Regions from separate parts of the Pseudomonas sp. NPDC089554 genome, predicted to be linked through region 1. Evidence: riboswitches for the same ligand, from Rfam matches in the RefSeq annotation. Region 1 holds a riboswitch; each other region holds the start of a gene.
What was found. Region 1 has a riboswitch for cobalamin ahead of ACQKPE_RS08580 (ABC transporter ATP-binding protein). Riboswitches for the same ligand answer to the same signal wherever they lie in the genome.
Positions count from the first base shown of each region.

Region 2: linked by a shared signal. The riboswitch ahead of ACQKPE_RS06455 (TonB-dependent receptor) and the one ahead of ACQKPE_RS08580 (ABC transporter ATP-binding protein) in region 1 are both predicted to bind cobalamin.
Region 3: linked by a shared signal. The riboswitch ahead of ACQKPE_RS02490 (CbtB domain-containing protein) and the one ahead of ACQKPE_RS08580 (ABC transporter ATP-binding protein) in region 1 are both predicted to bind cobalamin.

Region 1 is NZ_JBNNVR010000019.1:36,597-39,858, forward strand. Features, by position in the region: gene ACQKPE_RS08570 (LysR substrate-binding domain-containing protein) at 1-269, opposite strand, end outside; gene ACQKPE_RS08575 (NmrA family NAD(P)-binding protein) at 384-1,241, shown strand; cobalamin riboswitch at 1,289-1,494, shown strand; gene ACQKPE_RS08580 (ABC transporter ATP-binding protein) at 1,605-2,381, shown strand; gene ACQKPE_RS08585 (ABC transporter substrate-binding protein) at 2,378-3,262, shown strand, end outside.
Region 2 is NZ_JBNNVR010000013.1:41,923-45,184, reverse strand. Features, by position in the region: gene lpxO (lipid A hydroxylase LpxO) at 1-206, shown strand, start outside; gene ACQKPE_RS06465 (carboxymuconolactone decarboxylase family protein) at 255-599, shown strand; gene ACQKPE_RS06460 (N-acetyltransferase family protein) at 675-1,244, shown strand; cobalamin riboswitch at 1,314-1,515, shown strand; gene ACQKPE_RS06455 (TonB-dependent receptor) at 1,786-3,262, shown strand, end outside.
Region 3 is NZ_JBNNVR010000004.1:39,872-43,133, reverse strand. Features, by position in the region: gene cobW (cobalamin biosynthesis protein CobW) at 1-480, opposite strand, end outside; cobalamin riboswitch at 582-779, opposite strand; gene ACQKPE_RS02495 (hypothetical protein) at 809-1,033, shown strand; cobalamin riboswitch at 1,311-1,535, shown strand; gene ACQKPE_RS02490 (CbtB domain-containing protein) at 1,628-1,813, shown strand; gene ACQKPE_RS02485 (CbtA family protein) at 1,825-2,523, shown strand; gene ACQKPE_RS02480 (cobalamin biosynthesis protein) at 2,541-2,933, shown strand; gene cobM (precorrin-4 C(11)-methyltransferase) at 2,967-3,262, shown strand, end outside.

The DNA of each region.
Region 1 (3,262 bases):
CCTGCGGTCACCGAGGTAGCCGCCTCATCCAGCGCTGCCAGCAACGGCACTACCTGTTCGTACAGGCGTCGGCCTTCATCAGTCAGCGTGACCGAACGCGTGGTGCGGTCGAACAGACGAATACCCAGTCGCTTTTCCAACCGTGCCAGTGCGCGGCTGATCCCTGGTTGCGACATGTCCATGACATCGCCGGCAGCCGCAAAGCTGCCGCTGTCGGCAATGGCCACGAATACGCTCATGCCGTTGAGGCTGCGTTCATCAAAGCCCATATTTATGCCGTTATGTCATTTATTAAATGACAGTGATGTTATCGATTAATCAATTGCTGCACCACACACTGGCTCTCATCGCGGCACTGCGCCGCGCTCAATCGGAGCCCCTCTATGTACGTCATCACTGGTATCACCGGCCAAGTCGCCAGCACCGTCGCTCGCAACCTGCTCGCCGCAGGCAAGGAGGTGCGCGCCGTGGTGCGCGATGCTGCCAAGGGCGAGTCCTGGCTGGCGGAAGGCTGCCGCGTAGCGATTGCCGACATGCATGACCGCCCCGCTCTGATCCAGGCATTTTCCGGTGCCGAGGGTGTTTTCGTGCTGTTGCCACCGAACTTCGACCCTAGCCCCGACTACCCTGAAACCCGTGCCATCATTGCCAACCTGCACGCAGCATTGCGTACCTGCGCTCCCCGCAAGGTTGTGTGCCTGTCGACCATCGGCGCCCAGGCCGACCAGCCCAACCTGCTGTCGCAACTCGGCGAGATGGAACGCCAGCTGGGGCAGTTGCCGATACCGGTGACATTCCTGCGCGCTGGCTGGTTCATGGAAAACAGCCTGTGGGATATCGCCCCGGCCCGTGACGAAGGCGTACTGCACAGCTTCCTGCAACCGCTGGACAAACCGGTGTCAATGGTCGCCACGGCCGATATCGGCCGCACGGCAGCGGCATTGTTGCAAGAAGACTGGCACGGCGTGCGCGTGATCGAACTGGAAGGCCCGCAGCGCATCACCCCGCTGGAGCTGGCCAGTACCCTAGGCCGCCTGCTGGGTCGCGAGGTGAAGGCCCAAGCCGTGCCGCGTCAGGCCTGGGAACAGTTGTTTCGCGACCAGGGCATGCATAACCCGCTACCGCGCATGCAAATGCTCGACGGCTTCAACCAGGGTTGGATCGACTTCGCAGGTACACCGCGCCGGGGCAGCACTGCACTAGAGACGGTACTGGCCGGGTTGGTCGAACGTAAGGTTTGAATGCGTCGAGGGCCACTCCGGTTGACGCTTTCCCCCATAAATGCTCAGATGCGCCCCTTGTTCCAGGTGTCCCCTGCCGCCGTGCAGGGGATTAAACGGGAAGCCGGTGCCTCGCCTTGCGAGTAGTCCGGCGCTGCCCCCGCAACGGTAAGCGAGCGATGCATTCGATACACCACTGTGCCAGCCGGCATGGGAAGGTGAATGCCTCATGCCCCTCGCAAGCCCGGAGACCGGCCTGGTACAGCAATTGGCAACTCCCGCGGTGGGCGGGCGCGGGCCGGTGTTCGCGGCATACCCTTGCCATCGAGCCCTCCAGCGCGTCCTCCGTTCGGGTCGAACTCACCTTGCAACGGTCGCAACGCCATGTCCTCCCTTACTTTGCGCATCGAAGACCTGCACTGGGCACCCGGCCCGGGCCAGGCAACGCTGCTCGAAGGCATCGACCTTGCCGTCGGCGCTGGCGAATTCGTCGGCCTGATCGGCCCCAACGGCAGTGGCAAGACCAGCCTGCTGCGCTGCGCCTACCGCTTCAACCGCCCGCACCAGGGGCGCGTGGCACTCGCTGGCGAAGATATCTGGCAGCGCCCACCGCGCTGGGCTGCCCAGCGCATTGCAGTGATGCTGCAAGAGTTTCCCGAAGACTTCGGCCTGAGCGTGCGCGATGTCGTGGCCATGGGCCGCACGCCACACCTGGGGTGGCTGGAAGGCGACCGCGAGCCAGGCCTGGTCGATAGCACCCTGGCCCGACTGCAACTGGACACCCTGGCCGACCAGGCTTTCACACGTCTGTCTGGCGGCGAGAAGCAACGGGTGCTGCTGGCCCGGGCGCTGGTGCAGCAACCCCAGCTGCTGATTCTCGACGAGCCGACCAACCACCTCGACCCACGTTTCCAGCTCGCGCTGCTGCAACAACTGCGCGGCACCGGCCTGAGCCTGCTGGCCAGCTTCCACGACCTGAACCTGGCGGCGGCCTTCTGCGACCGCCTGTACGTCATCGACGCCGGGCGCATCGTCGCCCACGGCACGCCGCACCAGGTGCTGACCGAACACTGCCTGGCCGAGGTGTTCGGCGTGCAGGCGCTGGTCGACCGCCACCCGCTGGCCTCCCACCCACGCATTACCTGGATCACCCCCGCATGAAAGCCCTGCTCCCCTGCCTGGCCCTGATGGCCGCCCTGCCCCTCGCCGCTCAGGCCAGCAACTACCCGCTGACCGTGCGCAGTTGCGAACGCGACGTCACCTTCACCCAGGCGCCGACCCGCGCGGTCAGCCACGACATCAACCTCACTGGCATGCTCCTGGCCCTGGGCCTGCGCGAGCACATGGTCGGCTACAGCGGTATCAGCGGCTGGAAGACCCTAGACCCGGCGCTGCGCAAGGCCTTGGAGGGCCTGCCGGAAATCGCCCCGCGTTATGCCTCGGTGGAGAACCTGCTGGAGGTGAACGCCGACCTGCTGTTCGCCGGCTGGAACTACGGCATGCGTATTGGCGGGCCGGTCACGCCGCAGACCCTGGCGCCGTTCGACATCCCGGTGTACGAACTGAGCGAATCCTGTTCGTGGATCATGCCGCAACGTTCGGCAAGCCTCGAGGATCTGTACCGTGACCTGGACAACCTCGGGCGCATCTTCGACGTGCGCGAACGCGCGCAGGCGCTGGTCGCCCAACTACGCCAGCGGGTCGAGCAGGTGAGTAAGGCGCTGGCCAAGACCGCCGAGCGGCCACGAGTGTTCCTCTACGACAGCGGTGAAGACCGCCCCACCACCTCCGGGCGCCTGGGCATGCCGCAGGCGCTGATCGCCACGGCCGGTGGCGACAATGTGATGGCCGACGTGGCGGCCAGCTGGACCCAGGTTGGCTGGGAAAGCGTGGTAGAGCGCGACCCCGAGGTGATCGTGATCGTCGACTACGGCCCCACCAGTTGGCAGCAGAAGCGTGACTTCCTGTTGCAGCACCCCGCCCTGGGCGGCGTCGAGGCCATTCGCAAGCAGCGCTTCGTGGTGCTGTCATATCTGCAAGTA
Region 2 (3,262 bases), on a different contig from region 1:
ACCGCTGGTTCAGCCGCAACGTGATGGCCGCCGCTGCAGCGCCGAACGACGCCAACGACAAAACCGGCGGCATCAACCGCCTGTTCACCCGCATCTACAAGATCCGCGAACGCGGCAAGGCGATGAAGAAACGCAACCGCACCCGCTACTACCTGGAAAAGTGGGCCGTGGTGGCTGGCTTGGTGCTGGTGTTCATCTATATCTGAATCTTCGTGTAGCCTGGGCGCTCCTACCAACCTGACCAGGTGAAGACAATGAGCATGATGGACTGGGACGCCTACCGTAAGCAGCTGATGGCCGGTATCGGCGACCTCAAGCACCTCTCCCCCGACACCGTCGCTGGCTATGCAACCGCCAGCGGCGCCGGCGCCAAGACCAACCACCTCGACGCCAAGACCCGCGAACTTATCTCCCTGGCAGTGGCTGTTACCACCCGCTGCGACGGCTGCATCGCGGTGCATTCCAAACAAGCCGTCAAGCATGGCGCCACCCGCGAGGAAATCGCCGAGGCGCTGGGCGTGGCGATTGCCGTGAACGCCGGTGCCGCGCTGGTCTATTCGGCACGAGTGCTGGATGCCGTGGGCAAGCCCGACGCGTGAATGCCCTGGCGCCGCCAGCCTTGCACGGTGGCGGCGCAACACCCAGACTGGCGCCCTCCCCGCACAGGTACCCGCATGATTCACATTCGCCCCATGGCCATGGACGACTTCGAGCGCTTCTGGCCAACCTTCCAGGCCATTGCCCAGGCCCGTGAAACCTACGCCTACGACCCCGACCTGAACCTCGAGCAGGCGCGCCAGCTGTGGCTGGAGCTGCCGTTGCACACGCTGGTGGCCGAGCAAGATGGCGAGCTGCTCGGCAGCTACTACCTCAAGGCCAATGCCGCTGGCCCCGGCGCCCATGTCGGCAACTGCGGCTACATGGTCTGCGAGGCGGCGCGCGGGCGCGGCGTGGCGCGGCTGATGTGCGAGCACTCGCAGAAGCTGGCGCGCCAGGAAGGCTTCCTGGCCTTGCAGTTCAACTCGGTGGTGGCCAGCAACGAAGCGGCGGTGGCGCTGTGGAGCAAGCTCGGCTTCGAGACGGTCGGGCGCCTGCCCAAGGCGTATCGCCATGCCCGCCTGGGGTTGGTGGACTGCCTGGTGATGTACAAGTGGCTGGCCGATGAGCCGGTGGTTGAAAAACCGCCACTGCTGATCGGGCGCAAGAATATCGAGGCGCGGGTATCGCGCCGACGTGGGCGATAAGCCATCACTCGCCCCATCTGCATTCCTTTTACCTATTCAAACGATTGACTACCCACCTGTTCGATGGTCATATGCGCGCCAGTTTCAGGTGTCCTGCGCCGCCGTGCGCAGGGTGAAACGGGAAGCCGGTGCGTCTTCATGACCAGTCCGGCGCTGCCCCCGCAACGGTAAGCGAGCGAACCCTTCGACACACCACTGTGCGCAAGCATGGGAAGGTGAAGGCTTCATGACCCTCGTAAGCCCGGAGACCGGCCTGAAGCTTCGGCTTTGTACGAAAAGTGCCTGCGCAGCGATCCTGCTGCGTTGAAAACAGGCTCGGAATGCTCATTGACAACCAGTCAAGTCGAGCGCGACTCCGACCGTTCCTCGCCTGTTTTCGCCTTGCAGGATCGCTGCTCGGCGACTTTTCGCACAAACCCAAGTTGGCAAACCCGCGGTGGGCGGGCGCAGGCCGGTGTTCGCGTGCGCGCCTGCGTGCGTGGTTGCTCGTCTTTGCGTTGTTTCCACCGGGATCCATTCCGTCCTGCAACAGTGGAACGACATGTCCCGTACCTACAAGCTTCATACCCTGGCGGCGTGCCTCGCCGTCTCGCTCCCGGCCCTGGCCGAAGAGCCTGGCAAGGGCGTCCTGGCCCTGCCCTCGACCGCCATCACCGATACCCTCGACGAGCAGAAGGTCGACCTGGCCACCCCGACCAAGGCCGGCTCGCGCCTGAACCTCAGCGCCCTGGAAACCCCGGCCAGCACCAGCAGCATCACCGCCGAGCAAATCCAGCAGCGCAACAACGTCACCGTACAGGACGCCGTGACCCGCTCCCCCGGCATTACCTCCATCGGCACCCCCGGCAACGGCAACACCGCCCTCTCCGCCCGCGGCTTCACCGGCCACACCTCGGTGATGACCCTGTTCGACGGCGCGCGCCTGTACACCGGTGCCGGCACCCAGACCTTCCCGGTCGACCCGTGGATGGTCGAGCGTATCGACGTGATCCGCGGCCCGGCCTCGGTGCTCTACGGCGAAGGCGCCACGGGTGCGGTGATCAACGTGATCCCGAAAAAGCCCTTTGCCGGTGAGATCCGCAACCACCTGCGCCTGGGCTACGGCTCCTGGGACCGCCAGCAACTGGGCCTGGACAGTGGCGGCAGCCTGAGCGAGCGTCTGAGCTACCGCGTCACCCTCAACAAGCAGGAAGCCAACGGCTGGGTCGACCGCACCGACTCACGCAGCCTGGCCCTGAGCGCCGCGCTGCGCTTCGACGCCACCGACGACCTGAGCTTCACCTTCGCCCATGAACGCGGTGACCTGGAGCCGGCCAACTACTTCGGCACGCCACTGATCAACGGCCATTACCGCGACAGCCTGCGCAAGAAGAACTACAACATCCAGAACGACGTGCAGCGCTACCACGACGAATGGACCCGCTTCAACACCGACTGGACCCTGAGCGACAGCGTCAGCGCCAGCAACCAGCTGTACTACATCAAGAGCCGTCGCCACTGGCGCAACGCCGAAGACTACAGCTGGGACCCAAGCCGCGAGCAACTGGCCCGGGAAAGCTTCCTGGAGATCAAGCACAACCAGGAGCAGATCGGCGACCGCCAGAGCTTCACCTTCGACCACGCGCTGTTCGGCATGGCCAGCAGAACCGTGGTGGGTGCCGAATACAACAAGATCCGCTTCAACGTCGACAACAACTCGCCCTACATCGATGTCGGCGGCGACTACATCGACCCGTGGAGCCCGGCCCCAGGTTGGTTCCAGAGCCAGTCGGTGCTGCGCCCGCAAACCCTCTCCACCACCCACACCTTCGCCCTGTTCGCCGAGAACCGCACGCAACTGACCGAGCGCCTGTCGCTGGTCACCGGCGTGCGCCGCGACCAGAACCACATCGACCGCGACAACCTGGTCAACGGCACCCGCGTCGACCGCAGCCTGCAAGGCGGCAACTGGCGCGCGGGGCTGGTGTTCGCGGTCACCGACGACCTGTCGCTGTACGGCCAGTACTCCACCAGCGAAG
Region 3 (3,262 bases), on a different contig from region 1:
GAGCTTGCGCTGGGCGTCGACCTGGTCGGGGTAAGCGGCGAAGGTGCCGGCGGCGACCGCGGGGCTGTCGACCACGGTAATGACGGCATCGACAGTGCAGGCGTTGCGGATTTCCGGCCACTGGAAAGCTTGCACCAGGGGTTTGGGCAGGGCCAGGCCGCTGGTTTCGATGAGGATGTGGTCGAGGTCGCCACGGCGTGCGACCAGTTCGCGCATGACCGGGAAGAACTCTTCCTGCACGGTGCAGCACAGGCAGCCATTGGCCAGTTCATAGACGCGGCCGTTGGCTTCTTCTTCGGTACAACCGATGCTGCATTGCTTGAGGATTTCGCCGTCGATACCCAGCTCGCCGAATTCGTTGACGATCACCGCGATGCGACGGCCTTGGGCGTTGTCGAGCATGTGACGCAGCAGGGTGGTCTTACCTGAGCCGAGGAAGCCGGTAACGATGGTGACGGGGAGTTTGGCCAGTGTTTTCATGTCGCGATGCCCTTGGCAGCAGTGGCGCGGGCATGCAGGACGATAGCCACGGACGCTGCTGGCCGGGCACGTTCGTCACCGGATCACCCCGCCCGGTTGAAAGTCGAAAACGTTACGAGGCAGGTCTCCTGGCTTGCACCCTACCGGCCTGTGGCCAGTCGGACGACGCCTTCCCGCGTGATACGCAGTGGCTATGTCGGCCCTTTGGATGCTTACAGTTGCGGGGGCAGCCGCGGCTTGTACCGCGTTCCCGTCTTAGCTCCGGCTGGCGCCGGAGAACCTCGAACTGGCAAGGCTACGCAGTGGTTGGCGGGTGGTCAACCGTGGGATGGCGAGTGGCTTTATTTATGCACCACACGCCCCAGCCCGCCCCTGCCCGGCTTTAGCTTTAGCTTTGGCTTTGGCTTTGGCTTTGGCTTTTGATCTTGATCTTGATCTTGATCTTGATCTTGATCTTGATCTTGATCTTGATCTTGATCTTGATCTTCGCGACTTCCAGAAGGCCGAGCGGAGGCGTCTGGAGGGCCCTGGCGCGCAGCGCCCTTCGGCGTAGCCGAAGTCGCGAGATGTAGACTTGCGAAGCAAGTCGTAGGCCGCGAAGGCCCGTAAGACGCCGGAGCGAGGGAACCCGGAGCACAGCGTAGGGCCGTATGGGGGAGCAAGCGGTTTTTGCTTACTTTTTTCCAAGAAAAAAAGTAAGTCGCCGTAAGGGCGAAAAGGTGAATGAGCGCCACCAAAGCAAATGGATATTCACCCAACGCCCGCGCCCCAATCCCAATCCCAATCCCAATCCATTGATTAGAATTGACTGAAATATTTCCTCATGATTTGCTAGCACATTGCGTTCGGGTGCCCCCAATCAGGGGGTGAAACGGGAAACCGGTGCGTCGCAGGCCCCACCCAGGGCCCGACAACTCCGGTGCTGCCCCCGCAACGGTAAGCGAGTGAAGCGTCTGAACCACTGTGCCCCCGCCAAGGCATGGGAAGGTGACGCCATCAGGGACCCCACCCCCACCTCGCAAGCCCGGAGACCGGCCCAACGCTCAATGATCACCCCGCGGAGGGCGGGCGCTGTCGCATTCCCCTGGGCCAACCACGCCCGGGCGCGCCGCGCTTGTCCGCTGCTAAAAAAGCAGAGGAAAGCGTCATGCCCATCACCAGCGCCAAACACAGCATCGCCACCCCCGTCAGCCTCAGCCAGCGCCTCGTAGTGGCCATCGGCGCCAGCCTGCTGGGCCTGTGCCTGGTCTACTTCGCCGGTTTCTCGCATATCGAGGCCGTGCACAACGCCGCCCACGACACCCGCCACAGCGCCGCCTTCCCCTGCCACTGAGTAGCCCGCCCATGATCTCGCGAATCGCCCGCACCGCCGGCTTCAGCGGCCTGCTCGCCGCCCTGTTGCTGACCCTGCTGCAAAGCTTCTGGGTCGCCCCGCTGATTCTTCAGGCAGAAACCTACGAAAGCGCAGGCCCCGCTACCGAACAGCATGACCATGCGGGCGAAGCAACGGCCGCCCACACCCACGAGCACAGCGAAGAGGCTTGGTCGCCGGAAGACGGCTGGCAGCGCATCCTCTCCACCACCGGCGGCAACCTGGTCGTCGCCGTAGGCTTCGCCCTGATCCTCGCCGCCCTGTACAGCCTGCGCGAGCCCGGCCGGGTCAGCACCGGCGCACTCTGGGGCCTGGCCGGTTTCGCAGTATTCTGCCTGGCGCCGACCCTCGGGTTGCCACCGGAGCTGCCCGGTACCGCCGCCGCCGACCTGGGCCAACGCCAGACCTGGTGGGTCGGCACCGCCGCCGCCACCGCCGCCGGCCTGGCCCTGCTGGTGTTCGCCAGGCACTGGCTGTTCAAGGTCGCCGGCGTCGTGCTGCTGGTGGTCCCGCACCTGATCGGCGCACCACAGCCAGAAGTGCATGAAAGCCTCGCGCCCGAGGCGCTCGAGTCACAGTTCGTGATCGCCTCGTGGCTGACCAACGCAGCCTTCTGGGTTGCCCTGGGCCTGCTCAGCGCCTGGCTGTATCGTCGCGCAAGCCACGCCTGATGAGCCAACACGCCAGAGTGCCGGCGCTGTATGCCGGCTTTGGTTGTCGCAGCGGCTGTCCGGTCGAAGCACTGGACAACCTGCTACGCCAAACCCTCGCGGCGCACCAACTGCCCCTTTCGGCCCTGCGCGGCATCGCCAGCATCGACAGCAAGGCGCACGAACCTGGCCTGCTGCAACTGGCCGAACGGCTTGCCCTACCGCTGGTGGTATTCACTGCCGAACACCTGCTGCCGCTGGCTCCCCAGCTCAGTCACCGCTCCAGCACAGCCTTCGAGCACACCGGTTGCTGGGGGGTTGCCGAGAGCTCGGCCCTGGCGTTGGCGCAATCCGAGCACCCGCAGGCCCGTCTAAGGGTCGACCGCCAAGTACTCGGACCCGCTACCCTGGCTATCGCCAGTCGCGAATAATCGCCCTATCCTCCCGCTTTTCAAGGATTTGCCATGACGGTCTATTTCATCGGCGCCGGGCCCGGCGACCCCGAGCTTATTACGGTCAAGGGCCAGCGCCTGATCCGCCAGTGCCCGGTCATCATCTATGCAGGCTCCCTGGTGCCACCTGCCGTGCTGCAGGGGCACAGCGCCGAAACCGTGATCAACAGTGCCGAGCTGCACCTTGAGCAAATCATCGAAGCGATGCGCCTGGCTCATGCCAACGGCCAGGACGTTGCGCGCGTGCACAGCGGCGACCCGAGCCTGTACGGCGCCATCGGCGAGCAGATCCGCCATCTGCGTGCGCT